DNA from 3 places in the Chromobacterium sp. CCUG 30098 genome. Region 3 is predicted to be linked to each of the others. Evidence: predicted binding sites of a transcription regulator. Region 3 holds the regulator's gene; each other region holds the start of a gene.

Region 1 (10,340 bases), on a different contig from region 3:
GCGTACTGGCGCTCGAAGCCGTCGGGGTCGAACAGATAGCTGTCGCAGTGCAGCCAGCGGCCGTCCAGCCGCGCTTGCACCAGGCCGTGGAACAGGTGTTCCGGCAGGCAGAGGTAGATCGGGGCCGGCACCGCGTGGCGCAGCACGCGCTTGTCCAGCCGCACGAAGCGCAGCCGCGCCGGAATGCCGGCGGTGGTCAGCAGCGCGCGCAGCAGGTCGCCCTGGGCGTTGCAATGGCCGCGGCCCAGCGCCAGCGTGCGTTCCGGCGTGACGGTTTCAAACTGGCTGGTGAAGCCGAAGCGCACGCGGTCGCGCACGAAGTCGTGCAGCGCGCGGCAGTAGTCGCGGTCGTTGTCCGGGGAGGCGTCGCTTTGCACCTGGCGCAGGACTTGGCTCAGGCTCAGCCCGGCGCAGGACGCTGGGCGGACGGGGTCGGGCTGGGGGCTTGGGTGCATGGAATGCTCTGGCGGCAAGTGTTAAGCATATTGAATATTCTGAGCCGGGGATTGTCAATGCACAGTTTGATGACGGTGGGGCGGAAAAGCCGCCGGTCCGGAACAGGGGCCGGCGGCGAGCGGTCCGCGCCTTAAGAAGTGGTTCAAAGTCCGCAGCGCATTGTGAAGCGTTGCACGGCGAGTACCACTTCGAAACGCGCGTCTACCGTGTGCGCGCTCCGCTTTCTCAGCGGTTTTCGCCTTGTCTCAGCCTGGCTTGCGAAACGGTGAACACGCTCTAAGCGCCGATCAAACGTGCAGCAGCAGGAAGCGCCGCTCCCACGGGCTGATCACGTCGAAGTATTCGCGGTACTCGGCTTCCTTGATCGCGCTATAGGTGCGGATGAAGTGTTCGCCGAAGAGATTGGTCAGCGGTTCGCACTTGAGCAGCATGTCGATGGCGTCGTCCAGGTGGCGGGGCAACTGGTGCGGTTGCTCGTAGGCGCTGCCGCTTAGCGGTTCGGACGGCATCAGGCCCTGTTTCATGCCCAGATAACCGCAGGCCAGGCTGGCGGCGATGGCCAGATAGGGGTTGACGTCCACGCCGGCCAGGCGGTTTTCCACTCGCCGCGCCTGCGGGTCCGAGTGCGGCACGCGCAGGCCGCAGGTGCGGTTGTCGTAGCCCCAGGACAGATTGATCGGCGCCGAGGTGTAGCGGCTCAGCCGGCGGTAGGAATTCACATAGGGCGCGAAAAAGGGCATCGCCGGCGGCAGATAGTTTTGCAGGCCGCCGATGAAATGGAAGAATTTCTGCGAGGGCTGGCCGTCCTTCAGGCTGAAGATGTTCTTGCCGCTCTCCCTGTCCACCACGCTCTGATGCAAGTGCATGGCGCTGCCGGGCTGGCCCTGCATCGGTTTGGCCATGAAGGTGGCGTACATATTGTTGCGGATCGCCACTTCGCGCACGGTGCGTTTGAACAGGAAGACCTGGTCCGCCAGCGCCAGCGGGTCGCCGTGGTCCAGATTGATTTCCATCTGGGCGGTGCCCATTTCGTGGATCAGGGTGTCCAGCGCCAGGCCCTGGGCTTCGCACCAGTCGTACATCACGTCGAAGATGCCGTCGTATTCGTTGACGGCGTCGATGGAGAAGCTCTGCATGCCGGCTTCGGTGCGTTTGGTGCGGCCAACCGGCGGGCGCAGCGGGATGTCTTCGTCCGGCTGGATTTCCACCAGGTAGAACTCCATTTCCGGCGCCACCACGGCCTTGAGGCCTTCGTCTTCGTACAGCTTGAGGATGCGCTTTAGCACATTGCGCGGCGCCAAGTCCACCGGGCGACCGTCGAAAAAGGCGCAGTCGTGGATGATCTGGGCGGTGGGCTCCAGGTTCCACGGCACCGGACGCAGGGTGCTGGCGTCGGGAATCAGCCGCATGTCGGGATCGGCGAGGGAGGTGAAGTCCTGGTCCGGGTAGTCCCCGGTCACGGTCATGGACAGCACGGCTTCAGGCAGGCGCAGGCCTTCGGCCGGATTGTATTTATGGCGCGGCACGATCTTGCCGCGGGCGAGCCCAGTCATGTCCGGGATCAGGCATTCCACTTCGGTGATGCGATTGTCGTCCAGCCATTTGTTGATTTGTTCTGCGTTATTCATAAAGCCTCTGTTGTCATGTGTGCGCGCCCGAGCTGCTGTCGCGCTGGGCGTCGTGCCTCAGCGTATGCGGCCGCTGCGCTTGTACTAAAAATAATCTACGGTCCAGTGTGCGGCAGCCGGGGCTGCGCGGGCAGGCGGGACGGGGCTGGAATCGGGCCCAATGATGGATCGGCAATCCGGGTGCTCCTCTCAGATTTGGTAATAAGGCACAATGCCGCTTTGAAAGCATTGATCGTTTTTGGTTCGAAATGTTCAATATTTTGAACGAATGCATGCTAGTCCCGGCGCGTGGACATTCGCAATGATTATTGATTGGATGCTGGTCAGTTGTTGGTTTGCGGCAACAGGGAAATCTGCCCAGGGGACTGTTAAGACCTCTTTATGAGTATTAGAATTAGACGATATGGAAAACGATACCGAACAGATCACTCCCGCTTCAGATTCCAAGCCGCCAGCGTCTAAACCGCGCCGTCGTTGGCTGCGCTGGCTGGCGGTTCCCATCGTCTTGCTGGCCCTGCTGTGGGGCTTCCTGGGCTGGCTGGCGCCGGGCATGATCAGCGACGCCGCGGCCAAGTGGGCAAAGAGCATAGGCCGCACGCTGAGCATGGGCGAGGTGAGGATCACGCCTTGGGACATGTCGCTGGAGGTCAGGGATCTCAAGCTGAGCGAGGGCGACGGCCGGCCGCTGTTCGCGGTGAAGCGGGCGTATCTGAACCTGGATCCGTCCATGCTCTTGATCGGCCGCTGGCAGGCGCAGGAGTTTTCCCTGGAAGAGCCGCGGCTGGCCCTGGCGCGCAACCGCGCCGGGCAGTGGAACTGGGCCAGCTTCGTCGCCGACGCCGCCGGCCCGGCCAAGCCCGAAGGGGGCTCGGACAAGCTGCCGCGGCTGATGATCAAGGCCTTGAACATCCGCAAGGGCCAGGCGCAGTTGTCCGATCAACTGGGCGGCGACGAGCGCTTCACCCTGGTGCCGTTGAATCTGTCGCTGCTGGACCTGTCCACGCTGCCGGAAAACGGCAGTTATACGATGCAGGCGGCCATGACCGACGGCACCCGCTTCAACTGGAAGGGCAGCATCAATCTGCAACCGCTGAAGTCGGACGGCGAGGCGCAGATGGCGGAGTTGCCGCTGGCCTCGGTCTGGCCCTATGTGCAGCCGCATTTCAACACCGCCGCGCCGGAAGGGCGGCTGTCCGTGTCCGCGCGCTACCATTTTGAAATGTCCGGCAAGACGCCGGAGCTGACGGTGTCGCCGTTCCGCGCCAGCCTGCTGCGCTTCGCGCTGAAGGCGCCGGGCGGCCGCAGCGAACTGACGATTCCGGAAGTCCGCGTCGAAGGCGGCGCGCTGGATCTGGCGCGTTCAATGCTGAAAGTGCAGTCCATCGAACTGGACCAGGGTCTGGCGATGGCCGGGCGCGACCGCGACGGAACGGTGGACTGGCAGAAGGCGATTCCGGCCGCGCCGGCCGCCGCCAAGCCGCAGCCGGCGGCCGCGCCGCTGCCGTGGCTGGTGAACATCGAGGCGATCAAGCTGCGCAATTGGCGCGTGAGCTACGCGGATCAGGGTTTCCGCCAGCCCTTGGCGCTGGAGGCCAAACTGCCTTTGCTGTCCGGCCGTTTCTCCTTGTCGCCGGACAACGGCTTCGCGCTGACCGGCCTGCTGGCGCGGCTGGACGAGCTGAAGCTGGGCGCGCAGGGTGCGGCGCCGGTCTTGAGCCTGGCCAGCGCCGAGTTGGCGTCCAGCCAGCTGTCGCAAAAAGGCCGTCGCATCGAGCCGGGCAAGCTGAGCTTGAGCGGACTGGACGCGCAGGTGGAGCGCGACCGCGCCGGCCAGATCAATCTGGCCCGCTTGTTCGAGCCGGCCGGCGGTTCCAAACCGGCCGCCGCCCCGGCGCGCGCGCAAGGCGAGGCCGCGCCGGCCTGGAAGTTCGATTACCCGGAAATGGCTTTGCAGGACAGCCAGCTGCGCTGGACCGACCGCAGCCTGTCCAAGCCGGCCAGCATGACGCTGTCCGGCCTGGGCGGCACGGTGGAGGTGGACGACGGCCGGCAATTAGCGCTGGATCTGGCCGGCGGGCTCAACGGCGGCAAGCTGGCGGTCAAAGCCGATATCGACGCCGCGGCCGGCGCGCTCAAGGGCAGGCTGCGCGCCGACGGGGTGCAGCTGGCGCCGCTGGCGCCGTACGCCTTGAGCGGAACCTCGTTGCGTTTCGGCGGCGGCGCGTTGTCCGCGGATCTGAATCTGGATGTCGGCGCGCGCGGCTGGCGCGTCGGCGGCTCCGCCGGCGTGGCGCGGCTGGCGGTGTACGAGCCGGGCGAGAAGCTGCCCTTGCTGGGGTGGCGCGATCTGCAAGTGCGCGGCCTCAGCGCTCAGGGCATGCCACTGAAAGCGACGATCAACGATGTGCGGCTGCAAGGGCCGGCGGCGCGGCTGGTGCTGGACGAAAAGCGCGAGCTCAATTTGACCCGGCTGTTCGCCGGCCAGGGCGGCAAGCCGGCGACCCCGGCGCCGGCGGCCAAGGCGGCGCCGCTGCCCTTGGTGGAGGTCCGGTCCATCCATGTGCAGGGCGGGCGGGTGCAGTTCGCCGACCACGGCATGAAGCCTGACTTCGCGTCCGACATGCATAATCTGCGCGGCTCCATCCAGAACCTGTCCACCCGCGCCAAGCAGCGCGGCAACATCACGCTGGACGGCGACGTGGACCAGTTCGGCGACGTCAAGGTGCGCGGCGCGCTGTCGCCGCTGGCGCCCACGGACAACACCGACATCACCCTGGCCTTCCGCAATATCTCCATGGGCACCTTGAACCCGTATTCGATGAACTTCGCCGGCTGGCAGGTCAAGGACGGACGCTTGTCGGTGGATCTGCGCTATCTGCTGGAGCAGCGCCAGCTCAAGGGCGAGAACCGGGTGGTGATCGATTCTCTGCAACTGGGCGACGAGCTGCCGGACAGCGAATACAAGGGCCCGCGGCTGCCGCTGCGGCTGGCGGTGGCCATTCTGGAGGACAGCGACAAGCGCATCGACCTGGACTTGCCGGTGGCCGGCAGCCTGGACGATCCGCAGTTCAGCTATGGCAAGATCATCTGGAAAGCCATCGTCAACGTGGTGACCAAGGTGGTGACCGCGCCGTTCCGCGCGCTGGGCGCCTTGCTGGGCGGCGAGGGCTTCGACGATATCCGCTTCGTGGCCGGCGAGGCCAATGTGACGCCGCCGGAGCGGGAGAAGCTGGTCAAGGTGGCCGGGCTGATGGTCAAGCGGCCCAAGCTGATGCTGTCCATCAGCGGCGGTTACAACGCCGACGCGGACCGCAAGGAAATGGCGCGCGCGCAAACCGATCTGGCGATCTTCGCCGCCGCCGGCCATCAGCTGGGCGCCGGCGAGCCGCTGCCGCTGCCGGACATGCAGGACGAGGAAATCCTGTCCGCGGTCAAATCGATGTACGGCAAGCAGATCGGCCGCTTCAAGCTGCTGGGCCACACGCTGAAGCCGGGCGGGCCGTCCGGCGCGGCCCTGGGCAAGCTGCTGCGGGACGAGTTGATCGCCGCGCAGAGCATCACCGACGCCAGCCTGCAGCAACTGGCCAAGCAACGCGCCGCCAACGCGCGCGCGGCCATGCTCAAGACCGATCCGGCCTTGCAGGAGCGCATCCAGCTGGGCGAGCCGGTCAAGGTCTCCGCCGGCCGCGACGGGGTGCCGCTGGAGGTGAAGCTGAAGACGCCGTGAGGCGGCGGCCGCGCGTCGTGTTTTTACCCATGACAAGCGGGAAAAGCGGCGGCGGCGTGGAATAGCGCTTGATATGTGTCAACGAACGGCGTAACTACATATAGTGTAATACGCCGTTTTTCTTTTCCAGATATTGCGTATCGGACGTGTTGAAACCTTTTGCGGCCCACACGGTCCATTGCATGCTGGAAGGGGGCCGCCCTGGCCGCCGCAGGCCGCAATTCAAGAGGAACCGGGAACCATGAAGCAGGAAAACATCGCCGCCATGACCGAGCAGGACATCTCCCGCGAGGTGCTGTTGGAAAAATACGCCAAGAACGGCGAACACAGCGTGAGCGAAGTGCGCCTGCGCGTGGCCAAGGCGCTGGCGGCGCTGGAAAGCGAGCCGGCTCGTTTCGAGCCGTTGTTCTATCAGGCGCTGGAAAACGGCTTCATTCCCGGCGGCCGCATCAATTCCGCCGCCGGCACCGATCTGCGCGCCACCTTGATCAATTGCTTCGTGCAGCCGGTGGGCGATTCGGTGTCCGAAACCGAAAACGGCAAGGTGGGCATTTACGAGGCCTTGCTGCAGGCGGCGGAAACCATGCGCCGCGGCGGCGGCGTCGGCTACAACTTCTCGCGCATCCGTCCCAAGGGCGCGCGGGTCAAGGGCACCAATAGCCGCGCGTCCGGCCCGGTGTCCTATATGCGGGTGTTCGACCGCAGTTGCGAAACGGTGGAGTCCGCCGGCGCGCGCCGCGGCGCGCAGATGGGGGTGCTGGACATTTCCCACCCGGACGTGGAGGACTTCATCCACGCCAAGGACCAGGGCGATCTGCGCAATTTCAATATCTCGGTGGGCGTCTCCGACGACTTCATGCGCGCGGTGGAGGCGGACGCCGCCTGGGAGCTGACCCACGCGGTGGAGCCGTCGTCCAACGCTTTCCCCGACAGTTATCAGCGCGCGGACGGCCTGTGGGTCTACCGCGCGGTGCCGGCGCGCGAGCTGTGGCGGCAGATCATGGCCTCCACCTACGACCACGCGGAGCCGGGCGTGCTGTTCATGACCCGCATCAATCAGGACAACAATCTGTCCTATTGCGAGGTGATCGAGTCCACCAACCCCTGCGGCGAGCAGCCGCTGCCGGATTACGGCTGCTGCGACCTGGGCTCCATCAATCTGTGCCGCCACGTGCGTCAGCCCTTTGGCGACAAGCCCAGCTTCGACTTCAAGAGCTTCGAGAAAGTGGTGCGCATGTCGGTGCGCATGCTGGACAATGTGCTGGACCTGACGGTGTGGCCGCTGGAAGAACAGCAGCGCGAGGCGCAGGCCAAGCGCCGCGTCGGTCTGGGCTTCACCGGCCTGGGCGACGCGCTGATCATGCTGAAAATACGCTATGACAGCGAGGAGGGCCGCCGCTTCGCCAGCCGCATTTCCGAGGCGATGCGCGACGCCGCCTACGACGCCTCGGTGGATCTCGCCATCGAGAAGGGCGGTTTCCCGCTGTTCGACGCCGACGCCTACCTGGCCGCGCCGCATTGCGCCAGCCGGCTGCCGGAGGCGATCAAGGCGCGCATCCGCAAGCACGGCATCCGCAACTCGCACCTGTTGTCCATCGCGCCCACCGGCACCATTTCGCTGGCCTTCGCCGACAACGCCTCCAACGGCATCGAGCCGCCGTTCTCCTGGTTCTACACCCGCAAGAAGCGCATGGCCGACGGCAGCCAGCAGGAATACCTGGTGGAAGACCACGCCTACCGCGTTTACCGGATGCAGGGCGGCGACACCAACGCCTTGCCGGACTACTTCGTTTCCGCGCTGGAAATGAGCGCGCTGGACCATATGCGCATGGTGGCGGCGGTGGCGCCCTATATCGACACCGCCATTTCCAAGACGGTGAACGTGCCCGGCGATTACCCCTTCGACGATTTCGAAAGCCTCTACCTGGAAGCCTGGCGCGCCGGCCTGAAGGGCATCACCACCTACCGGCCCAATAATGTGCTGGGTTCGGTGTTGTCGGTGGAGCCGGCCAAGCCCAGCGCCGCCACGCCGCAGGACCTGTCCGGCAGCGGCGACGGCGACCCGGACCGCCGCGTGGTGCTCAACACCGCGCCGACGCCGGCGCTGTCCAGCCTGAAATGGCCGAACCGGCCCAAGCTGAAGGAAGGCAACCCGTCGTGGACCTTCATGGTGGAAGGCGACGCCGGCGATTTCGCCGTGGTGGTCGGCCATGTGGAGAACGGCCGGGTGTCGCCGTTCGAATGCTGGGTCAACGCCACGGAAGAACAGCGCGGCCTGGGCGCGGTGGCCAAGACTCTGTCCATGGACATGCGCTGCCGCGATCACGGTTGGCTGGCGGCCAAGCTGGACGCGCTGTCGCACACCAACGGCGACAAGCGCTATGTGTTCGATCTGGGCGAGCGCACCGTCTACGCCACCTCGGCTTCGGCGGCCCTGGGCAAGGTGGTGCGCCACCGCGTCGAACAACTAGGGGCGTTGCCGGCGGATCAAAACGAGCCGACGCCGGTGATGGACGCGCTGTTCGCGCGCAAGGAGCCCAAATCCGGCACCGACGGCACCATGAGCTGGTCGGTGGACGTCAGCAACCCGCAAACCGGCGACGACTTCGTGCTCTTCATCAAGGAACTGGTGCTGCCCAACGGCCAGCGCCGGCCGTATTCGATGTGGCTGGCCGGCGCCTACCCGCGCGAGCTGGACGGCCTGTGCAAAATGCTGAGCCTGGACATGCGGGTGATAGATCCGGCCTGGATCGGCCTCAAGCTGCGCAAGCTGCTGAGCTACGCCGAGCCGCAGGGCGATTTCTTCGCCCGCATCCCCGGCGTGGAAAAATCGCAGAGCTGGCCGTCCACCGTCGCCTATCTGGCGCAGCTGATCATCCACCGCTACGCGATGCTGGGCGTGCTGACCGAGGAAGGCGTGCCGCTGGAGGAGATGGGGGTGATGGTGCCGGAGCAGAGCGATCTGTTCAGCCCGGAAGCCAGCGCCGCCTTGAAACAGGTGCCGGGCAAACCCTGCCCGGAATGCGGCAACCACGCGCTGATCAAGAAAGACGGCTGCGAGTTCTGCACCGCCTGCGGCCATGTCGGCGCTTGCGGTTGAGCTTTAAACGGGTCGACTAAATGCAATGGCCCCGGCGTTTGCCGGGGCCATTGTCGTTTGGGGCAAGCGTCAATACAGCCCGTGTTGAACCGCCTTGCTGCGGCACTGCACATAGGGCAGGCCGTTGGGTTTGCCCGGGAAGGGATAGCTTTCCTCCACCTTGCTCAACATTGCCGCGCTGCTGCTCTTGCGCTGGGCCTTCTTGATCGCGCTCTTGATGGCGGCGGCGTCGCCGTCCACGAATAGCGCCAGGAAACCGCCGTCCACTTCGGACAGCTGCACGGAGCGGATAGGCAGGCCGCCGTAGTCATAACCTCCCGGCAAGGCCAGCTCGTGTTCCCATACCTGATTGGGCGTGGTGCCGGCGGCGGCGGCCAGCAGTTTGGCGACGCCGTTTTCGCTGAGGTTGAGATTGTGGCAGCTCAGCTGCGCCGCCAAGGCCTTGTTCTTGCCGCCGCCGGCCTGGGCGCCGCCGGCCGCTTTGCTCAGACGATAAACGCCGTCGAAGGGCACGTCGCCGAAGGCGCTGGCGCACCGCTCCACCTGTACTTGCACCGCGGAGGCCTGGGGCAGGACGTTCATCGTGCAGATGCCTTCGCTATAGCGCCACTGTCCGCCGTTGGCCTGCAACTGTCCGCTGCCGGAGCCGGAGCGCAGTTGGCCGGGTTTGCCTTTTTGCATGACTTCCAGTTCGAACTTGCCGTTGGGACGGATGGTCAGCGTGCGCTCGAATTGTTTGTCGGAGCCGTCGTAGACGCCGGGAGCCATCGGGGCGGCGGCGCCGTCCGCGGCGGGATCTTTTTGCAGCGCCTTCTTGATGCCGTCCTTGAGAATGGCGCCCAGGTCGAAGGTTTCGGCGTGGGCCGCCAGCGGCAGCGCCGCGGCCAGCGCCAGCGCGGCGGCGAAGCGTTTACGGTTTGAATGGGTCATGAAAGAGGCCGTTTAAGTGGCGTTGCGATGAAATGAGGTGCCGGCGTATGTCTTGATTATTTAAATTTATCAGGACATTAGCATGACTTCTAGGCAAAAACAATGTGGCGATGATGTGATAAAAACCAAGGGAGGAGGACTGGCCTTAGCGCCTGTTCAAAGGTGCTTGCGTTTCGTGAAAACATGGGGCGGGAAGCGGAGTGTCTATCGCCGTGCGCGCGCATGGCCTCTTTCGCTTTTGGCTTGCGCGGCGAGGGCTGCCCCAAGGCCAGGCGCGCCGACGTGCCAGCGCAGGCGGCGCGGCGCGTCGGGCAAGGCAGCGTCGGTTGTGTTGTGAATCGGCGCTTATAAGAGCAAACCCGCCCAGGTGCTGCCGCCGGACATCGCCGCCGCGTGCCAATGGCCAAATTCAGCGGCAAAGTGATCCAGGTGTCCTTGCAGCCGCGAACAGGGAAGGGCTCCAGGCAGCGCGATAGTCGATTTCAAGCGCATGCCGCCA
Region 2 (10,340 bases), on a different contig from region 3:
GAAAGGTATGTGTTGGGCGCTGACTGGCATTTTGTAAAAAAGGATATCCCCCAAAAATCTCATCCGCGCACTCCTCGGAAAGTACAACCGCAGAAAAGGGTTTAATTCCTTTAAAGAGAAGGTACAATGACACATCCATTTCCCCCCACCCCGGAAAATCACGAGCGACCAATGCAACATGCTCGTTCTCCAGTTGTGCTTCTGGATCAACAACAACAGTTGCATGCTGAGCACCTATGTATTCAGCTACTTCTCTGGCAAATGGCTCATCACGTGAAGTATGCCACTCTGTTGATCTAAAATGCTCTATAGAATCTTTAAAATCCATAGAATAAGTTCTTAGTGACGGCCACCCCATGCTTAAACCACGCTGTGCGGCCAAGGCAGCAAGAACACTTGAGTCTAGCCCTCCTGACAAAAGCGACCCAACCCTTCCTCCCTTTACCAATTGATGATCGACAACACTTTCCAATCGACTACGGATTTGAAGGCAAGAACTATCATAGTCCACATCATCCTCACACGGCCCAAGCCTCCAATAGCAGAGCTCCTCCATACCATGGCATGGCATGGAAACAATATGGCCAGCCTTCACCTGATACAGACCTTGATAAATTCCATGCCCTGGCGTTGGGGCAGAGGCTAAAGCAAAGAGCTCTATAAGACCTGTCTCATCAATGCTTGGATTAAAAATAGGGTTAACAAGAATACCTTTAGGTTCAGAGGAAAACAAAACCCCTTTCATATAGGGAAAATAATAGAGTGGCTTAGCCCCCAATCTATCACGCACCAATATAAGACGTCGCACCCGGAAATCCCATATCGCATAAGCATATACACCACTTAGACGAGAGACACTTCCCACCCCCCATTGCTGATAAGCTTTTAGCAGAACTTCTGCATCCGAACTACCATCAAAAAAATACCCCAGCTCAATTAACTCCCTTCGAACATCAGAGGCATTATAAATTTCACTATCGCATGAAACAACACAGCATTCATTACCTTCATCTTGCAAAACCATAGGTTGTTTTTCACATTCATCTTGTAGCACTGACAATCTTCGGTGCACCAAGGCAATATTTTCACCTCTATAAACCCCCCCTCCATCTGGCCCTCTAACAGTCATGGATTGCTCCATTTTTTCTATTACAGAGGTATACCTTAACTGTCTCAGGTCCTCTCCCCAATCAACCCAACCACCAATTCCACACACGACATCCTCCACCCAAAAATTTATTTCATCACGTCGCCACTCACAGTCAGACACGACAACCAAACCACCATTAACTTAACCTAAATTAAACACTAAGCATTCTCACACTCCAGCGACAACCATTCACACCATCCTTAGCCATTAATTGAAAATTTGGTTTAAATCCTTTTACCTCTATATTAGCCGAGGTAGCAGCAGTACAGTATTCGCGGGGGGACTTCAATGTAATAACCACCCCACGTAAGCGGGCGCTCTCTCGATAATCCCATATACCGCAGCGACGCACGATTAGCTCGGCCTCATCAACACTTGGCTCCAACAACTCTATGCTTGAGCCATATAATTCAAGCTGCTGTCGAAAACGTTCTAATGGGCCAAGCACCCCAGGTGCACGTGAACGCTCTACTAAACCATGAACTACTGCATTTGCCTTTGCCCATTGCTCAAGCGCCTCATAACCAAATTGATTAATAACAAATTTCTCCATGAGTGCTTGCGCGTAAAAAAAAGCCCCTTTCCACAAATCGGCCTTCGGCATCACAGGAACATTCATAAATATTTCCTTTTTAACCTGTAGCCACACATAAAAAATTTACCCCCCTTCTGCTCAACAATAAATTTATTTAAGCCCGCTTCGGCCTCAAACAGTCTTTGACTCCACAACTGAGCTTGTTGACTTTCATTAAGGGGTATTGGCGCCTTATATTCATTCACAATAGTCTCCCTTCTATTTGCAACATTCCATTCCGACATTAAAGTCATGGACAATAAATTTGCTTTAGCGCAACTGCCCATGCGGATCGATGACGAATTTCTTCGGCGCGCCGCCGTCGAACTCGGCGTAGCCCCTGGGCGCGTTGTCCAGGCTGATGATCTCCACGCCCACCACTTCGGCGATGGGGATGCGGTCCCACAGAATCGCCTGCATCAGCGCGCGGTTGTATTTCATCACCGGAGTCTGGCCGGTGAAGAAGCTGTGCGACTTGGCCCAGCCCAGGCCAAAGCGCACCGACAGGCTGCCCTGCTTGGCCGCCGCGTCCACCGCGCCGGGGTCCTCGGTCACGTAGAGCCCGGGAATGCCGATGCGCCCGGCCTCGCGCGTCACTTCCATCAAGGCGTTGAGCACGGTGGCCGGCGCCTCCTGCCGCGAGGCGGCGTGGCCGTGGCCGCGCGCCTCGAAACCGACTGCGTCGATCGCGCAATCCACCTCCGGCACACCCAGGATGGCGGCGATCTGCTCGCCCAGCGTCGCGTCCTGCGACAGATCCGCGGTTTCAAAGCCGACGGCGCGGGCATGGGCCAGCCGCGCCGGATTGACGTCGCCGACGATGACCACCGCCGCGCCCAGCAAGCGCGCGGAAGCCGCCGCCGCCAAGCCCACCGGACCCGCACCGGCCACGTAGACCGTACTGCCCGGCCCCACGCCGGCCGACACCGCGCCGTGATAGCCGGTGGGCAGAATGTCGGACAAGCAGGTCAGGTCGCGGATCTTGGCCAGCGCCTGATCCCGGTCCGGAAATTTCAGCAGGTTGAAGTCGGCGTAAGGCACCATCACGTATTCCGCCTGGCCGCCCACCCAGCCGCCCATGTCGACGTAGCCGTAAGCGCCGCCGGCCCGCGCCGGGTTCACCGACAGGCACACGCCGGTATCCTGCTCCTTGCAGCAGCGGCAGCGTCCGCACGCCACATTGAACGGCACCGACACCAGATCGCCGATGCGCAGCGTTTCCACATCGCCGCCCGTCTCTATCACCTCGCCGGTGATTTCATGTCCCAGCACCAGGCCGGCCGGCGCCGTGGTGCGGCCGCGCACCATATGCTGGTCCGAGCCGCAGATATTGGTGCTCAGCACCTTGAGAATGACGCCGTGGCCGAGCTTGCGCCCGGCCGGGGACGCCAGTTCCGGAAAGGGTATGGAACGCACTTCCACCTGGCCCGGCGCCAGGTACACCACTCCGCGATTGCCTGTCATCATCGTCTCCTCGCTGCCGCGCCGGCGGATACCGGCGACATCAGCTCCCGATGCTAGGAAAGAAAGCGACGCCGGCCTTGAGTCAAAGCGACCCCTTTGCGATCAAACGCGCCACGATCGTAAACAGGTTCTCAGCGCGCCAGCGCCTGGCCGACGACGCTCAGCCCAGGCCGGCCGTCGAAGGTGTCCACTCCCGCCAGCCAGCTCGTCAGCACCGCCGGGTTCTTTTTCAAATACTCCCGCGCCGCCACCTCCGGCCTGATCTTGTCCATGATCGGCCCCATCACCCGGTTTTCCATATCGGTGCTGAAGCGCAGATTGCGCAGCAAGCGGCCGACATTGGCGCAACGCGCTTCGTAATCCGGCGGCAGCGCGGTGAAGACCCTGGCCGCGCCGAAGTTGGGGCCGAACACCGCGTCGCCGCCGGACAGATAGCGCAGCTTGTGCCTGACGTTCATCGGGTGCGGCTCCCAGGCCAGGAACACCATCCATTTCTTCCTCCGCTCGGCGCGTTCCAGTTCGGCCAGCATGCCGGCCTCGCTGGACTCCACCAGCTTGAAGCCGCCCAAGCCGTACTGTCGCTTGCGGATCATGTCGTCGATCAGGCGGTTGCCGTCGTTGCCGGCTTCGATGCCGTAGATCTTGCCGTCCAGCTGCGCCTTGAAACGGGCGATGTCCTTGAAATCCCGCAGGCCGGCGGCGGCCACGTAGTCCGGCACCGCCAGCGTGTACTTGGCCCCGCTCAGATTGGGCTCGGCCAGCACCTTGATCTGGCCCGCTTTCAGATAGGGTTCGATCAGCGGCGTCATCGACGGGCTCCAATACCCGAGGAACACGTCGATCTGCCGGCTCTTGAGCCCGGAGAAGGCGATGGGCACCGAGGCCATGGTCACGCTGGGGCGGTAGCCCAGCGCCTCCAACACCACGCTGGCCATGCCGGTGGTGGCCGCGATGTCGGTCCAGCCGACATCGGCGAAACGCACATTGCGGCAGGCGGCCGGCTCCCGTGCCGCCGCGCTGCCGGCGATGGCCAGCAGCAGCGCCGCGGACATTGCTTTGAATCGATTCATCCCTTCCTCCCGGGCAGCGATGATGGCGAGAGTCCGCCCGGCGGCCGCTGCCGCGCCGCCCATTAGGTTTCCAGCACCCGTTCAAGGTCTCGCGAGCCGGAACGAGACAAGGCGCGGCCGGCCTTGAACAGGCATTCAGGCGATGGCCCCGGCCGCCACCAGGTATTGTTGCCGCTCGCGGCTGGGCGGGTAGCCGAACAGCCCGCGGTAGGACTTGGAAAAATGCGAGGAGGACAGAAAACCGCAGGCCACGGTGACTTCCATCACGCTCATATTGGTTTGCAGCAGCAGCTCACGCGCCCGGCGCAGGCGGAGATCCAAATAGTATTGCGCCGGCGTGGTGCTCAGATAGCGCTTGAACAAGCGCTCCAGATGGCGCAGCGACACGCCCAGCTCCGCCGCCAGATGTTCCAGCGAGCGAGGGTTCTCGATATTGCTCTCCATCGACAAGGCGGCGTCCAGCAAGGCCTCGTGCCCGGTGCCGATGCGCGCCAGCAGCGGGATGTGCTGGCGGTCGCCGTCGTCGCGCAGCCGGTCCACGATGAATTGCACCGAGACGTCGGCCGCCAGGCTCTTGCCGCCCTTGTGGCGGATCAGATGGCACATGAAATCCAGTGGCGCGGTGCCGCCGCTACAGGTGAAGCGGTCCCGGTCCAGCACAAACAGGTCCGAGGTGAAGCGGGTGCGGGGGAATTCCTCGCTGATGGACAGCAGGTTTTCCCAATGGATGGCGCAGCGGTAGCCGTTCAGCACCCCGGCCCGGGCCAGCGCGAAGGTGCCGGTACAGATCGATCCCAGCGGCACGCCCTGGGCGGCGAAGCGGCGGATCAGCGCCTGCACCTTGTCGGTGGCCGCCTCGCGCACCTGGCAGCCGCCGCAGACGATGAGCATGTCGTACTGTTGCGGAGGGCCCGGCGCGGAGATCGGCGACAAGCTCAGGCCGTTGCTGGCGCTGACCGGCTCGCCATCCGCCGACAGCAGACTCCAGCGGTACAGCTTCTTGCGCGACAGGTAGTTGGCCATGCGCAACGGCTCCACCGCGTTGGAGAACGCGATCATTGAAAACCGGTCCAGCAGCAAAAAGGCGATATGCGACAACGAGGCGATCTGTTGCGGTCCCATCACGACCTCCAATGTGTGCGTTGCGAGGATTGTTGTTCTGCTCCGAAGCGGTTCGCAGCCGGCCTTGAAAACCGTTGCGCAGGTATTGTTTCGTCCCTGGTTTCCTCCTGTTTCATCCTCAGCCGTCGGCCGCGGCGCCCGCTTTCGGCGCGCGACCGAAGCTTTCGGTGATCCGGTCCAGGATGATGGCCAGCAGCACCACCGCCAGCCCGCTCTCGAAACCGAGGCCGACGTCCAGCCGCTGTATGCTGGCCAGGACATCGTTGCCCAGGCCGCCGGCCCCCACCATGGAGGCGATGATCACCATGGACAGCGCCATCATGATGGTCTGATTGACCCCGGCCATGATGGACGGCAGCGCGATGGGCAGCTGCACCTTGAACAGCAATTGCCAAGAGGTGCAGCCAAAGGCGTTGCCCGCCTCCACCAGCTCCCGGTTCACCTGGCGGATGCCCAGATTGGTCAAGCGCACCGCCGGCGGCACCGCGAACACCACCGTGGCCAGGATGCCCGGCACCCGCCCCAGTCCGAAGAACATTGCCGCGGGAATCAGATAAACGAAAGCCGGCATGGTCTGCATGAAGTCCAGCGCCGGCCGGACCAGGGCGTTGACCCAGCGCCAGCGCGCGCAGCAGATGCCCAGCGGCACCCCCAGCATCAGGCTGACGCAGGTGGCGGACAGGGTCAGCGCCAGCGTGGCGACGGTCTGGCTCCAGAAGCCGGTGGCCCAGATCAAGCCCAGCGCCGCGCAGACGAAGACGGCGAACTTCCAGCCCAGCCGCCACAGGCCGACGCCGGCGAACACGCCGGCCAGCGCCCATGGCGGCACGCCCTGCAACAAGGCCTCCACCTGGGTGGCGAACCAGTCGATGCCGCCGCCGACGGCGTCGAAGGCGCCGGCGTTGTTTTCCAGCAGAAAATGGATGATCTGGTTGACCCAGCTGCCTATCGGCAGCGGGGACTGGGGACTGGTGTCGGCCATGCGGCGTGCTCCTCGTCTCGCCGGACGCGCTCAGGACGGCGAGAGCCACACGCCCCCGCGCCGGCGACGCCCGTTGGGGTTCAGTGGTGGGCGGCCGCGCTAGGGCGGTGCTGGGACAGCTTGTTGAGCACGCTGCTGGGGGTGATCACGCCCAGGCAGCGGCCGTCGTCGTCGCGCACCTGCAGCGGTTCGGCCTGCCCCTGGAGCCGCAACAGCACATCGGACAGGCTACAGGACGGCTCCACGTGCGGAGCGGCCGTCGCGCGCGGCGGCGGCGCGGCTTCGATCAGATCCTTGGCCTGCAGATAGCGCGAGGTGTCCACGCTCTTGAAGAAGTTGCGCACATAGTCGTCGGCCGGGCATTCGATGATTTCGCGCGGGCTGCCCACCTGCACCAGCCGGCCGCCCTCCATGATGGCGATGCGGCTGCCGATGCGCAGCGCCTCTTCCAGATCATGGGAGACGAAGACGATGGTGCGGCGCTGCTCGCGCTGCAATTGCAGCAGCAAGTCCTGCAGCTCGGCGCGCTTGAGCGGGTCCAGCGCCGAGAAGGCCTCGTCCATCAGCATCAGCGAGGGATTGACCGCCAGCGCGCGCACCAGGCCCACCCGCTGCTGCATGCCGCCGGAGAGCTGATGCGGGTACTTGCCGGCGAAGGCGGCCAGCCCCACTTGCTCCAGCACTTCCCGCGCCCGCGCCTCGCGGGCCTTGCGCCCGAGGCCGGCCACTTCCAGGCCGAAGGCGGCGTTGTCCAGCACCGTGCGGTGCGGCATCAGCGCGAAACTCTGGAACACCATGCTCATGTCGCGGCGGCGCAAGGCCACCAATTGCCTGGGCGACAGCCGGGTCAGGTCCTGGCCGTCCAGCAGGATCTGGCCGGCGCTGGGCTCCAGCAAGCGGTTGATCAGGCGGATCAGCGTGGATTTGCCGGAGCCGGACAGGCCCATCAGCACGAAGATTTCGCCGGCGCGCACCGAGAACGACACGTCGTTGACGCCCACCACCGCCCCGGTGCGCCGAAACACTTCGTCCTTGCTCTCGCCGGCCCGCAGCAAGGGCATCACTTCCGCCGGCTTGCCGCCGAACACCTTGTGGAGGTTTCTGACCTCGACCTTGATCGTTTGCATCCCGGCTCCCTTCGGCGCGGCCGCTGACAATTCGAAGAATGTTTAATGTAAATCAAGGTTCAAGATAGGAAGGAAGGGCTGGGCCAAGTAAGGGTATTCCGACAACAAGCCGTCCAAATCCGACATCCGCGCGCAAAACCGGCCGGCATAGGCCTGGCCGCCAAATCCAGCGCCGGCTTTCGTCTCCGGCCCGGCCGGCCTGTGTCGTAAAAAAACCGCAATCCGCCGCCGGCGGCAAAAACAAAAACGCCGGCCGCGGCCGGACAGGCGTGAAGGACGGGGAGGCGACGGACGCGCGCGCGGAAGCTGTCAAAGACGGCTGCGCTTCGTGAAGCGTTGTACGGTGAGTACCCGCTCAAAACGCGCAATGCCGCTTGTACATGCCGCTTTTTCGCTCGTTTCCGCCTTGTTTCGCCCTGGCTCGCGAGACTTTGGACAGGCGCTCAGCGATCCACCACCAGATCGCTCAAGGGCAGGCTGCAGCAAGGCAGGAAATAACCCTGCTCCACTTCGCGCGGCCGGATGCCGCCCTGGTGCCGCATGTCCACCCGACCTTCCAGCAGACGGCTCTTGCAACTGCCGCACACGCCGCGGGTGCAGGAGGCCGGCAGGCGCATGCCCTTGGCCAGCGCCGCCGCCAGCACCGTCTGCCCCGGCGCCACCGATAAATCGTCCCCCGTTTTGGCGAAGCGCACATTGAAGCCGCGGCCCTCGACGCCGGGCTGCGGCGCCCGCACCGCCTCGTCCGGCGGCGCCGCGCTGAGTTCGGCGAAATTGAAGCTTTCCTCGTGATAGCGGCTCATGTCGAAACCGCACTGGCGCAGCAGCTCGCGCACCGCGGCCATATAGGGCGCGGGGCCGCAGCAAAACACCTGGCGCGCGTGCAGATCCGGCGCCATGCGCTCGATCAGCGTCCGGTCCAGCCGGCCGATCAGGCCGGCCCAATCCGGCTCTCCCGCCCGGTGTTCGCAAATCACCGCCTGGCTGAAAGTGGGGTGGATGCTGGCCAGCAGGCTCAATTCCTTGCGAAACACGATGTCGCGCGGCGAGCGCGCGCTGTGCACGAACAGGATGTCGGCGCCGGAGGCCAGATCGGTCAGCGCCCGGGTCATCGACATCAGCGGGGTGATGCCGCTGCCGGCGGACAGAAAGAGATAGGGCGAAGCGGCGTGGCGCGCATAGCTGAACTCGCCGGCCGGCCCCAAGACCCGCAGCGCCATTTCCGGGCGCAGATGCTCGTGCAGCCAAGAGGAAACGACGCCGCCGGGAATGCGCTTGACGGTGATGGACACCCGGTCCGGCCGGGTGGGCGTGGACGACAGCGTGTAGCAGCGGTTGACCGCGGCGCCGTCGATGTCCAGTTCCAGCGTGATGAACTGGCCGGGCAGATAAGGGAAGCGGCGCGGCGGCTCGGCGCGGAACACGAAGGTTTTGACATCGTGGGTTTCCTCCCGCGCCTGAACGCAGACGAGCAGGCTGTCCTCGCCGGCCCGCCACAGCGGCAGGTCGGCGGCTGACGGGAGATCATCCAATGGGCTGGCCGGCGGTGCGCTATTCATGGTCGCGCCGTTCCCGCTCCAGGCCGTCGCCCAGCCGCTGCGCGTACCAGTGGGTGAATTTCTCCACCAAGGCCTCGGTGTAGGGCGAATAAGGACCGGGCCGATAGGCGGAGCCGTTGATGCCGCGCTGCGACTCCTCCACCAGCCGGCGGTCCTGCTGATTGGTGGCTTTCCATACCCGGGTGAGGTTGTCCACCTCGTAGTCCACGCCCTCCTCCGCGTCCTTGCGCACCAGCCAGGTGGTGCGCACCAGCGTGCTTTCCGCCGACAGCGGCAAGGCGGTGAAGGTGACGATGTGGTCGGCCATGAAATGGTGCCAGGAGTTGGGCTGGGTCCAGAACGACAGGCCGCCGGACGCCGGGTCGCGCAGATCGCCCAGCAGCTTGCGACAGGCCGCGCCGGTGTCCACGGTCTGGGACTGGCCCTTGCGGTCCAGCGGCATGCGCATCGCGCGGAAGCCGGACACTTCGGACAGGCGCTCGATCTCCGCCGAGGGCAAACCGCCGGCCTCCCAGCGCGCGTGGTGCTCGGCGACGACGCGCTGGTAATCGGCCAGCCCGGAGGCCTGCTCGGCCCGGGGCGCGAAGCCGTAGCTGTAGGCGTACAGCGAAACGGTCAGCTCCGGATGGTTGGCGGTGCAGTGATAGCACTCGCGGTTGTTCTCCATGGTCAGCTTCCAGTTGCCCGCCTCGACGATGTCCACCTGGGCCGCCACCTTGCAATCATCGATGCGGTGCGGCGCGATATAGGGCGCCATCCGCGCCATCATCTCGTCGATGTCCTCCGGCGGCCGCTCGGCCAGGCAGATGAACAGCAGCCCTTCCAGGTTTTTCAGCGCCACCGGCTTGAGGCTGTGATGCGAGGGGTCGAAGCCGTCCGCCATGTGGTCGGCGAAGATCAGCCGGCCGGACAGGTCGTAAGTCCATTGATGGTAGGGGCAGACCAGATTGCCCACCGAGCCCTGACGCTCGGCGCACAGCCGCGAGCCGCGGTGGCGGCAGACATTGTGAAAAGAGCGTATGACCATGTCGTCGTCGCGCAGGATCAGGATGGGATCGCGCCCCAGCTCCACGGTCAGGTAGTCGCCCGGTTCGGGTATTTCCGCGCTGACGCCGACATAGATCCAGTGGCGGCGGAAGATGTATTCGAGATCGGCCTCGAACACCAGCGGCGAGCGGTAGAACGGCGCTTCCAGACTGTGGCCGGGACGGCGGCGGGCCAGCAGTTCGCGCAGCGGGGCCGTCGTCGCTGCCGGGAAGGGAATGACGCTGTGGGACATGTCTCGCTCCTTT
Region 3 (10,340 bases):
GTGCTGCTGTCGCGTTATTTCTTCATCGTGCTGAAGGATTACGAGCGTCAGCTGAAGCGGGGCGAGTCCACCCCGGTGTTCAAGGTGGCGGATTACCCGGAACTGGCGGCCAAGGTGGAAAAAGACATCTGGTAAGCCTGCGTCCGGCTCCAACGATAAACAGCCCGCGTCATGACGCGGGCTGTTTTGTTGCTAGCCCCGTTCAAATGGTCTTGGAGTAGCGCGCCTGGGTGCGGCGCTCCCGCAGATGCCGGTCGAAGATCATCGCGATATTGCGGATCAGGAAGCGGCCCTTGGGCTCCACCATGATGAAGTCGCCGTCGAAGGACAGCAGGCCCAGTTGCTGGTATTCGCGGATCTGCGGCAGTTCTTCGGCGAAGTACTCGGCGAAGTTGATGCCGTGGATCTCTTCCAGCGCCTCCACCGACAGCGAGAAGCGACACATCAGGCCTTGGATGATGCTGCGGCGCAGGATGTCGTCATTGTCCAGCGTCAGCCCGCGCAACACCGGCAGATGGCCGCTGTCCAGCGCCGCGTAATAACTGTCCAGGTCCTTGGCGCTCTGGCTGTAACAGGGGCCGACCTTGCCGATGGAGGACACGCCAAGACCGATCATGTCGCAGTCCGCATGGGTGGAGTAGCCCTGGAAATTGCGTTGCAGCCGGCCCTGGCGCAGGGCGGAGGCCAGTTCGTCGTCCGGCTTGGCGAAGTGATCCATGCCGATGAAGACATAGCCGGCGTCGGCCAGGCGCTGCACCGAATCCTGCAGGATGTCCAGCTTGGTTTCCGGCGAGGGCAGATCGGCCTCGTTGATGCGCCGCTGCGGCATGAACACGGTGGGCAGGTGGGCGTAGTTGTACAGCGCCAGCCGGTCCGGCCCGATGGCGATCACCTTGTCCAGCGTGCGGCGCACCGATTCCCGGGTCTGCAGCGGCAGGCCGTAGATCAGATCGACGCTGACGGACTTGAAACCGGCGTCGCGCGCGGCCTGGATCACCTCCAGCGTTTCCTCTTCGGACTGCACCCGGTTCACCGCCTGCTGCACCGTCGGTTCAAAGTCCTGAATCCCGACGCTGATGCGGTTGAAGCCGAGTTCGGCCAGTTTGAAGATTGTCGCCGCGCTGACTTTGCGCGGGTCTATTTCTATGGAATACTCCCCCTCCTTCAAGAACTCGAAATGAGTCTTGAGCAAGGTCATCAATCGTTCCAGTTGCGCGTCGGACAAGAAAGTGGGGGTGCCGCCGCCGAAATGCAGCTGTATCACTTGCTCGCGGCGGCCCAGACAGGAGGCGATCATGCGGACCTCCTTCTCCAGGTAGTCCAGGTACAAGTCCGCTTTGCCGCTGTCCTTGGTGATGATCTTGTTGCAACCGCAGTAGTAGCAGATAGTGTTGCAAAAAGGTATATGAGCGTACAATGATAAAGGTTTCCGGTTGGCGCCGATGCTGCGCTGCCGTAGCCAGTGGATGTAGTCTCTTTCGGCAAAACCCGGCGTAAAGCGATCCGCTGTCGGGTATGACGTATATCTAGGACCTGTCCCGTCGAGGCGCTCAATCAGCGCGCGGTCGAATTCAAAATGGGCAGGAGAAAATGGGTGGGTGGTCTTCATGTCGTATTTGGATGGCAAAACCTCTGGTGGACTGGTAAATTTGCGGAAATCCTGCGAATTTCGCTTTGATAAGGGTCAAGCTTCATCGCAAGCTTGTACTAAACATGCCATGTCCGATCAGAACCATATCTCTTTGCATAACCTGAAGGTCTCCTGCTCCAACTGCAGCCTGAAGGAACTTTGTCTACCTGTGGGGCTTAACCGCGAGGAGCTGACCCAGCTCGACGCGGTGATCCGCCAAAGCCGCCGTTTGAAGCGCGGCGAGTACTTGTTCCGCAGCGGCGAAGGCTTCCGTTCGCTGTTCGCGGTGCGCACCGGCTTCTTCAAGACCAGCGTCGCCAGCCAGGACGGCCGCGAGCAGGTCACCGGCTTCCATATGTCCGGCGAACTGATGGGCCTGGACGGCATTTCCGCCAATGTGCACGGCTGCGACGCCATCGCGCTGGAGGACAGCGAGGTGTGCGAGCTGCCGTTCAGCCGCATGGAGAGCCTGGGCCGCGAAATTCCCACCCTGCAGCACCATTTCTACCGTCTGATGAGCCGCGAGATCGTTCGCGATCAGAATGTAATGTTGTTATTGGGCAACATGAAGGCGGAAGAGCGCCTGGCCGCCTTCCTGCTCAATCTGTCGCAGCGTCTGTCCACCCGCGGCTTCGCCGCCAACGACTTCATCCTGCGCATGAGCCGCGAGGAAATCGGCAGCTTCCTCGGCCTGAAGCTGGAAACCGTCAGCCGCACGCTGTCCAAGTTCCAGCAGCAAGGCTGGATCACCGTCGATCACAAGCACATCCAACTGGTGATGGTGGACGAATTGAAGGCGCTGATTTCCGGCTGCGCTCACGCCAACGGACATTGATTCCGCCGCGCGGGCGGACAGATGGAAAACGCAAGGCAAGCCCTCGGGCTTGCCTTTTTTCATGGGGCCGGCGCGCAGTCCGCGATTTGCAGCAGCAGCCGCGACAGCGGCGCCTCCTGAGGCCAGCCCGGCGGCACGGCGAAGCCGCGGGCCACTTCATGCCAGTCGCCGTCGGGGCCGGGCTGCAGTTCGGCCAGCAGCTGCGGCGCCTCGGCCTGTTCCAGGCGCGCGCGTAGTTCCGCCGCGTCGGCGGTGTGTTCCCGCGAGCGGCGCGCCGGCGCCAGCCAACTGAGCCTGGGCAGCCAGGCCCAGCGCGAATCCGCGTTCAGCGCCGGCCAGTCGCCGCGCAGCGGCCAGTATTGCCCGTACAGCGGCTGGGCGCCGGGCGGCGCTTCCGGCGCGGTGTCGCGGGCGTGGAACAGCCAGCCGCTGAGCCGAGCGCCGACCGCGCAGCCCTCAAAGCCTGCCGGCAGCGTCGCTTGCGCAGCCGGGTGGCGGGACAGGCGCAGCTGGGTTTGCAGTTTATGGGCTTTCAGCGCCCAGGCGTCGCGTAGGCTGGGGCCGGTCAAGGTGTCCGCGCTGCGGCCCAGTTGCAGATAGAACTTGCTGGCGGCTTCCAGATGCAGCGGTTGGCCGTCTAGGCGCAGCAAGAAGTCGAACTCGCCGACGGTGCGGCCGTCCGGCGCGCGCACCGGCAGATTGCTGGCCACCAGTTCGATGTGCGGCGCCAGCCGGAACCAGAAGGACAGCAGCCGTTCCGCGTAATGGCCCAGACGGCGGGTGGGCTGGCGCGCCAGCCAGTGCTGAAGTTCGGCAGGATCGGCGTCCAGCGTTTGCAGCAAGGCCGGGCCGTCGGCCCCCAGCAGCCGCTGCGGCGGGATGTCCGCGCCGCTGCGCCAGGGCGAGGGCGCGGAGAGCAGAAAAGCCAGATCGCGCACCGCCGGGTGCGCGTAGGGCAGGGTGAACGGCGGCTTATTCGCCATCCTGTCCGGGCGCGTCGCGGCGGACTTCGCCGTCGGCGGCGCGCTGCACCTGTTTGAGGAAGCCGCGCAGGATGTCGATTTCCTCGCGCAGCAGGCCGGCGCGGTTGAACAGGGTGCGCATCCGGCGCATCATCCGTTCGCTGTTGCGGCGGCGGAAATAGCCTATCTTGTCCATGGTCTGTTCCAGGTGGCCGCAGAAGCCCTCCACCTCGCCCAGCGCCGCCGCGTCGCTGTCTGCGCGCAGATAGTCGACGTCCACGCCGGTGTGGCTGAACAGTTCGTAAGTCATCACCTGCACCGCCATCGCCAGATTCAGCGAGAAGTAGTCCGGGTTGCCGGGGATGGTGACCAGGCGGTTGCATTGTTCGACTTCTTCAATGGACAGGCCGAAGGTCTCGTTGCCGAACACCAGGGCCACCTGTTCGCCGGCGCGGGCGCGCGCCACCAGTTCCGGCGTGGTCTGGCGCGGGGTGGACAGCGGGGTGGTCAGCTCGCGACGGCGGCTGGTCAGCGCGCAGGCGATGGTGACGTCTTGCAAGGCCTCGGCCAGGCTGGACACCACGGTGGCCTGCTCCAGAAGATCCACCGCGCCGGAGGCCAGCGTATTGGCCTCGTCGCTGGGAAACACTTTGGGTTCAACCAGATACAGCCGGCTCAGGCCCATGGTTTTCATCGCCCGGGCGGCGGAGCCGATATTGCCCGGATGGTTGGGGCGGGCCAACACGATGCGAATGTTTTTCAGAAAATCAGGTACTTGGGGTTTATTCATCAGCAGTTTCACATTAAAATAGCCGGCTTATCGAAAAGCCCGCGCGCCGTTTTGCGCGCAAGGCCAGCGTTTGCCGGATTGGGCAGGCGTGCGGCCTTGCCCGATTGCGCCGGGTTTTTCTTGTTCCTTAACCCAGATTGTTACTAGCAGACGTCGCGTCATGTGGCGGACGTCTGTCATGGTTGAAAGTGTAGAGGCCGTCAATGCATCCGATGCTCAATGTCGCGGTGAAAGCCGCTCGCCGCGCCGGCAGTGTCATCCAGCGCGCGTCGCTGAATCTCGACGCGGTGCGCGTAGAGCGCAAGAAACACAATGACTTCGTGACCGAAGTGGACCGCGCCGCGGAAGAGTCCATCATCGCTTCCATTCTGGAAGCTTATCCCAAGCACGCGATTCTAGCAGAAGAGTCCGGCGCGAAAGGCATCGGTTCGTCGGAATACGAGTGGATCATCGATCCGATCGACGGCACTACCAACTTCCTGCGCGGCCACCCGCAGTACGCGATCTCCATCGCGCTGGCGCACAAGGGCCAGGTGCAGCAAGCCGTGGTCTTCGACCCCAACCGCAACGATCTGTTCACCGCCTCGCGCGGCGTCGGCGCCTTCCTCAACGATCGCCGCATCCGCGTGTCCAAACGCTTCATGATGAATGAATGCGTGATCGCCACCGGCTTCCCGGTGTCCGACCAAAGTTATATCGACCAATACCTGGGCATGCTCAAGGATGTGCTGGCCAAGACCGCCGGCGTACGCCGCGAAGGCGCGGCCTCGCTGGACCTGTGCAATGTCGCTTGCGGCCGCGTGGAAGGTTTCTGGGAGCTGAACCTCAAGCCTTGGGACATCGCCGCGGGCAGCCTGATCGTGCAGGAAGCGGGCGGCATCGTCACCGATTTGTCCGGCGAACAAGGCTGGCTGGAGTCCGGCGACATCGTCGCCGCCAACCCGAAAGTGCTGGCGCAGCTGCTGCATACGCTGGCGCCGCATATCGGCAAGTAAGCGCTGCCGGTTTGGGCCCCTTGGGGTTTGAGCGGCTAACGCGTCACGGCGTCCTCGGGGGCGCCGTTTTTGTTTGGAGCGTGATATGAAACAGTTTTTGGGTTCGGTCGCCCTGGTGGTGACGGATTACGATGAAGCCATCGCCTGGTATGTGGACAAGCTGGGCTTTGTCTTGCTGGAGGATGAGCGCCAGGGCGAGGACAAGCGCTGGGTGCGCGTGGCGCCGCCGGGAGCGAGCGAGTGCGCGCTGCTGCTGGCCAAGGCGAGCAATGCGCGGCAGCAGGCGGCGGTGGGCGGCCAGACCGGCGGCCGCGTGGGTTTCTTCCTGCATACCGACGATTTCTGGCGCGATTACCGCCGCATGGCGGCGGCGGGCGTGAGCTTCAGCGAGCAGCCGCGCGAGGAGGAATACGGCACCGTGGTGGTGTTCGAGGACTTGTACGGCAATCGCTGGGATTTGCTGCAGTTGAAGTCCGACGTTTAAACGCCGGCTGGGCCCCGTGAATAACAAAGAGCCGCGCATTGCGCGGCTCTTTGTTATTCACGTCGCCAAAAACCGCCGGCTCGTCGTCGGCAGCGGCTTGCGGCTGCGGCGGATAGGCGTCCGCTTCGTTCCAATCCAGATCCCAATCCAGATCCAGTTCGGCCAGCATGGCCTGGCGTCCGGCCTGGCGCTGTCCGGAGCGGCTTTGTCCGTGGGCGCCGCCTTTTTTCATGATGGGCGCGCAAGCGTGCGGATTGCGCGGTTTGATCGTGTGCATGGAGTGCTCCTGTGCTTGGGGCCCGCTGAGCGGGCGGAAGACGGCGGCGCGGACGCCGCCGGGTAAATCAGTTGTGCACCATCAGGCTGGCCACCTTGGTGGTGATGATGTCCACCGCCGGATCATTGGCGCCGTGCGGCAGGATCACATCGGCGAAGCGCTTGGTGGGCTCGATGAACTGGTTGTGCATCGGGCGCACCGTGGTCAGGTATTGTTCGATCACGCTGTCGGTGGTGCGGCCGCGTTCGGTGATGTCGCGCTTGAGACGACGGATGAAGCGCACGTCGGAATCGGTGTCGACGAAGATCTTCAAGGACATCATGTCGCGCAGCGCGGCGTCGTACAGCGGGAACAGGCCTTCGATGACGATGACCGGCGCCGGCTGCACGGTGATGGTTTCCTCGGCGCGGGTGTGGTTGGCGAAGTCGTAGACCGGCATTTCGATGGCGCGGCCGTTGCGCAGATCGTCGATGTGCTCGATCAGCAGCGGCCAATCGAAGGCTTGCGGGTGGTCGTAGTTGGTGGCCAGCCGTTGTTCGAAGGTCAGATGGCTCTGATCGCGGTAGTAATAGTCTTGAATGATCACTGCCGCCATCTCGGAGCCAATGGTTTCCAGCACTTGATTGGTCACCGTGGTTTTACCGCTGCCGCTGCCGCCTGCAACGCCGATGATGAACGGGGTGGTCATGAAACTATCCTTCTACGCGTAAAAATGATAAAAAAACGCGCCATTCTAATGAGTTATGGCGCGTCCTTCCACTCTAATTGCGACATTATCCGCTATGAAGCGCGCTGACCTTCCGCCTGGGCGGCCTCATACCACTCCCGCATCGCCGGCAAAGCCAGCAGACGATCGACGTAAGCCTGCGATTGCTCCGGCAATTTGACGTTATAAGTGTGGAAGCGGGTGGCGATGGGAGCGAAGAAGGCGTCGGCGATGCTGAAGCCGCCGAAGATGAATTCGCCGTTGGCCTGGTGGCGCGGCAGATGCTCTTCCCACAGCGAGATGATGCGGGCGATGTCGAACTCCACCGCCGGCGTGCTCTGATAATTGATGTGGCGCAGCGTCAGATTCATCGCTAGGTGTTCGCGCAGCGCGGAGAAGCCGGAGTGGATCTCGGCGACGATGGAGCGGGCGATCGCGCGCAGTCCCGCGTCGTCCGGCCACAGCTTGGCGGCGGGAAAGCATTCGGCCAGGTATTCGCAGATGGCCAGCGAATCCCAGATCCGCAGCTTGCGGTCTATCAGCACGGGCACCTTGCCGGCCGGGTTGGCGGCCAGGATGCGGGCCTTGGTGTCGGACAGATAGAGATCGATCTGCTGCTCTTCAAACGGCTCGTCCAGCATTTTCAGCACCAGCCAGGGGCGCAGGGACCAGGAGGAGTAGTTTTTATTGCCGATGATGAGGGTGAACATCAGGGAGCTCCGTTTCGAAAGAGGAGGCTGCCGGCGGGCTGTCGCAGCCTTTGTCCGATGATACCGCCATCGGCCCGTCTTTTCCTATGCGGAGACGGCGGGTTTTGGGCCCAAGACGGCAAAAAGGCCGCATCCTGCGACGCGGCCTTGCTAAAACGGGGGGCGGGGAGGCTTATTCCACCTCGTCGATCCAGGCTTGCTGGATCGCCTCCAGCACGCGTTCGCCGCCGCGGCTGTGGTCGTCGTCAAAATCCGGCAGCTCGACGACCCAGTTGTGCAGATCAACGAAGCGCACGGTCTTGGGGTCGACTTCCGGATGGGTTTCCGCCAGTTCGATGGCGATGTCCAGCACGTCGGTCCATTTCATCTTGTGTCTCTCCTGAGCCTGATTTGCGGTACTTGAGTTTGATTTTTCTTATCAAGCGGCGATGCCGCGAAGCCAAGCCGCAGACAGTGCTATGGCACGGCAAGGCGGCGGCGACAAAGGCAGTGCGCTTGAGAAGGAAAACTCAATGGTGTTCGCGGGCGTGGTTGATGGTGTACCGGGGAATGTCTATCACCAAATCCTCATCGGCGACAATGGCCTGGCAGGACAGCCGGGACTGGGCTTCCAGTCCCCAGGCCTTGTCCAGCAGGTCTTCTTCCAGCTCGTCGGCTTCGTTCAGGGAGTCGCCGCCTTCGCGGACGATGCAATGGCAGGTTGTGCAGGCACAGGACATCTCGCAGGCGTGCTCGATCTCGATATCGTGATCCAGCAGGACCTGGCAGATGTTCTGGCCGGGTTCGGCGTTGTCGATGACCAGGCCTTCCGGGCAGAGGTCGGCGTGGGGCAATACGATGATTCGCGGCATGGCGGATCCTTACAAATCGGAAATGTTGTGGCCTTTGAGCGCGCGTCGGATATTGCGATCCATGCGGCGCGAGGCGAATTCTTCGGTGGCGCGGTTGAGGCGGCCGGAGGCCTCGTTGACCTCGCGCGCGATTTGAGCGGCGGCGATGGCCGCGTCCACGGCCGCCAGCGCCTCTTCCACCGCGGCGCGCTCGTCGGCGTCCAGTAGGTCGCCGTCGCTGGCGAGCGCAACGCGACAGGCCTCGCTGAGGCTGGTGGCGTCGACGACGGCTTCGCGCAGCTTGCGCGCCTCAATGTCTTCATGCACATGGGTCATGGACTCGGTCAGCATGCGGCTGATTTCCTCGTCGCTCAGGCCGTAGGAGGGCTTGACCTCGATGCGCGCTTCCACGCCGTTGGTCTGTTCGCGGGCGGACACTTCCAGCAGGCCGTCGGCGTCCACCTGGAAGGTGATGCGGATGCGCGCCGCGCCGGCCACCATCGGCGGGATGCCGCTCAGGGTGAACTTGGCCAGCGAACGGCAATCGGCCACCAGCTCGCGCTCGCCTTGCAGCACGTGGATGGACATCGCGGTCTGGCCGTCCTTGAAGGTGGTGAAGTCCTGAGCGCGGGCCACAGGGATGGTGCTGTTGCGCGGAATGATCTTCTCGGTCAGGCCGCCCATGGTCTCGATGCCCAGCGACAGCGGGATCACGTCCAGCAGCAGCCACTCGTCGTCGCCCTTGTTGCCGGCCAGCACATTGGCCTGGATCGCCGCGCCCAAGGCGACGACCTTGTCCGGGTCCAGATTGGTCAGCGGCTCCTGGCGGAAGAAATCGCCGACGGCTTTTTGCACTTGGGGCATGCGGGTGGCGCCGCCCACCATCACCACGCCATGGACCTCGTCCGCGGCGACGCCGGCGTCGCGCAGCGCCTTGCGCACCGGCAGCAGGGTCTTGTCCACTAGGTTCTTGGTGATGCCGCGGAAGGTGTCCTGGTCCAGCGTCAGGTTCAGGGCCTGGCCGTCGGACAGCAGCGCGGTGATCTGAGTCTCCGCGTGCTCGGTCAGCGCTTCCTTGGCCTCGCGGGCGCGGGTCAGCAGCAAGCGGGTATCCTGGGCGCCTAGCCCGGACAGGCCGGCTTGTTCCAGCATCCAGCAGTAGACGCGATGGTCGAAGTCGTCGCCGCCCAGCGCGGAGTCGCCGCTGGTGGCCAGCACTTCGAACACGCCGCGGCTGAGCTTGAGAATGGATACGTCGAAGGTGCCGCCGCCCAGATCGTAGACGACGTATATGCCTTCGCTGCCGTTGTCCAGCCCGTAGGCGATGGCGGCGGCGGTGGGTTCGTTCAGCAGGCGCAGCACGTTCAGGCCGGCCAGACGCGCGGCGTCCTTGGTGGCCTGACGCTGGGCGTCGTCGAAATAGGCCGGCACGGTGATGACCGCGCCGGTCAGATCGCCGCCCAGGCTGGCTTCGGCGCGCTGTTTCAGGGTGCGCAGAATGTCGGCGGAGATTTCCACCGGGCTTTTGATGCCGCCGCGGGTCACCAGTTGCAGCATGCCGGGCGCGTCGACGAAGCGATAGGGCAGGTTGCGGACGTCCGGCAGATCGGCCAGGCCGCGGCCCATGAAGCGCTTCACCGAGACGATGGTGTTGTGCGGGTCCTTGTTCTGCTCTTTCTGGGCGTCGTAGCCCACGCTGACGCCGCCTTCTTCGGCGTAGCGCACCACCGAGGGCAGCAGGCTGCGGCCGTGCTCGTCCTTGAGCACGGCGGCGGATCCGCTGCGCACCGAGGCCACCAGGGAATTGGTGGTGCCCAGATCGATGCCGATCGCCAAGCGGTGTTGGTGAGGGGCGGCGGAGAGGCCGGGTTCGGCGATTTGCAGTAAGGCCATATTTAGTTCAAATCAGTTCGAGGTAAGCCGCCTGCTGCTGCGGAGGCGGATGGAGAGGACGGGCCGGAGCGCGATCCCCACGACGGGGAAGGGCCGGCGGCCGAGGGCTCAGTCAAGCAGCGCCTCGATGGCATCGCCGATTTCCTGGTCCAGTTTTTCCAAAAACCGCAATTTTCTCACTAGAAGCGCGGCGGCGTCCAAGTCGGCGCGCTGGTCCAGCGCCAGCTC

What was found. Region 3 encodes FNR, which switches genes on or off when oxygen is low (the NO sensors DNR and NnrR bind a similar motif). Its sites were predicted from a motif close to TTGATNNNNATCAA; they were not measured.
Region 1: QUG03_RS22510 (adenosylcobalamin-dependent ribonucleoside-diphosphate reductase) is a predicted target of FNR. The motif match lies at 5,880-5,893, and genes of this name have one in related genera.
Region 2: QUG03_RS20890 (quaternary amine ABC transporter ATP-binding protein) is a predicted target of FNR. The motif match lies at 7,532-7,545, and genes of this name have one in related genera.

What each region holds. Positions count from the first base shown of each region.
Region 1 is NZ_JAUCGS010000017.1:32,553-42,892, forward strand. Features, by position in the region: gene QUG03_RS22495 (transglutaminase-like domain-containing protein) at 1-455, opposite strand, end outside; gene QUG03_RS22500 (glutamine synthetase family protein) at 744-2,084, opposite strand; gene QUG03_RS22505 (DUF748 domain-containing protein) at 2,488-5,811, shown strand; gene QUG03_RS22510 (adenosylcobalamin-dependent ribonucleoside-diphosphate reductase) at 6,053-8,911, shown strand; gene QUG03_RS22515 (hypothetical protein) at 8,981-9,841, opposite strand; gene QUG03_RS22520 (hypothetical protein) at 10,187-10,340, opposite strand, start outside.
Region 2 is NZ_JAUCGS010000012.1:36,676-47,015, forward strand. Features, by position in the region: gene asnB (asparagine synthase (glutamine-hydrolyzing)) at 1-1,216, opposite strand, end outside; gene QUG03_RS20865 (hypothetical protein) at 1,302-1,769, opposite strand; gene fdhA (formaldehyde dehydrogenase, glutathione-independent) at 1,995-3,188, opposite strand; gene QUG03_RS20875 (choline ABC transporter substrate-binding protein) at 3,320-4,258, opposite strand; gene QUG03_RS20880 (GlxA family transcriptional regulator) at 4,394-5,380, opposite strand; gene QUG03_RS20885 (ABC transporter permease) at 5,499-6,362, opposite strand; gene QUG03_RS20890 (quaternary amine ABC transporter ATP-binding protein) at 6,443-7,489, opposite strand; gene QUG03_RS20895 (FAD-binding oxidoreductase) at 7,933-9,048, opposite strand; gene QUG03_RS20900 (aromatic ring-hydroxylating oxygenase subunit alpha) at 9,041-10,327, opposite strand.
Region 3 is NZ_JAUCGS010000001.1:1,201,911-1,212,250, forward strand. Features, by position in the region: gene QUG03_RS05615 (alanine/glycine:cation symporter family protein) at 1-135, shown strand, start outside; gene hemN (oxygen-independent coproporphyrinogen III oxidase) at 203-1,609, opposite strand; gene fnr (fumarate/nitrate reduction transcriptional regulator Fnr) at 1,719-2,465, shown strand; gene QUG03_RS05630 (DUF1853 family protein) at 2,525-3,448, opposite strand; gene QUG03_RS05635 (RNA methyltransferase) at 3,438-4,217, opposite strand; gene QUG03_RS05640 (inositol monophosphatase family protein) at 4,421-5,212, shown strand; gene QUG03_RS05645 (VOC family protein) at 5,298-5,696, shown strand; gene QUG03_RS05650 (hypothetical protein) at 5,713-6,039, shown strand; gene udk (uridine kinase) at 6,041-6,661, opposite strand; gene QUG03_RS05660 (glutathione S-transferase family protein) at 6,754-7,389, opposite strand; gene iscX (Fe-S cluster assembly protein IscX) at 7,562-7,756, opposite strand; gene fdx (ISC system 2Fe-2S type ferredoxin) at 7,899-8,240, opposite strand; gene hscA (Fe-S protein assembly chaperone HscA) at 8,250-10,112, opposite strand; gene hscB (Fe-S protein assembly co-chaperone HscB) at 10,221-10,340, opposite strand, start outside.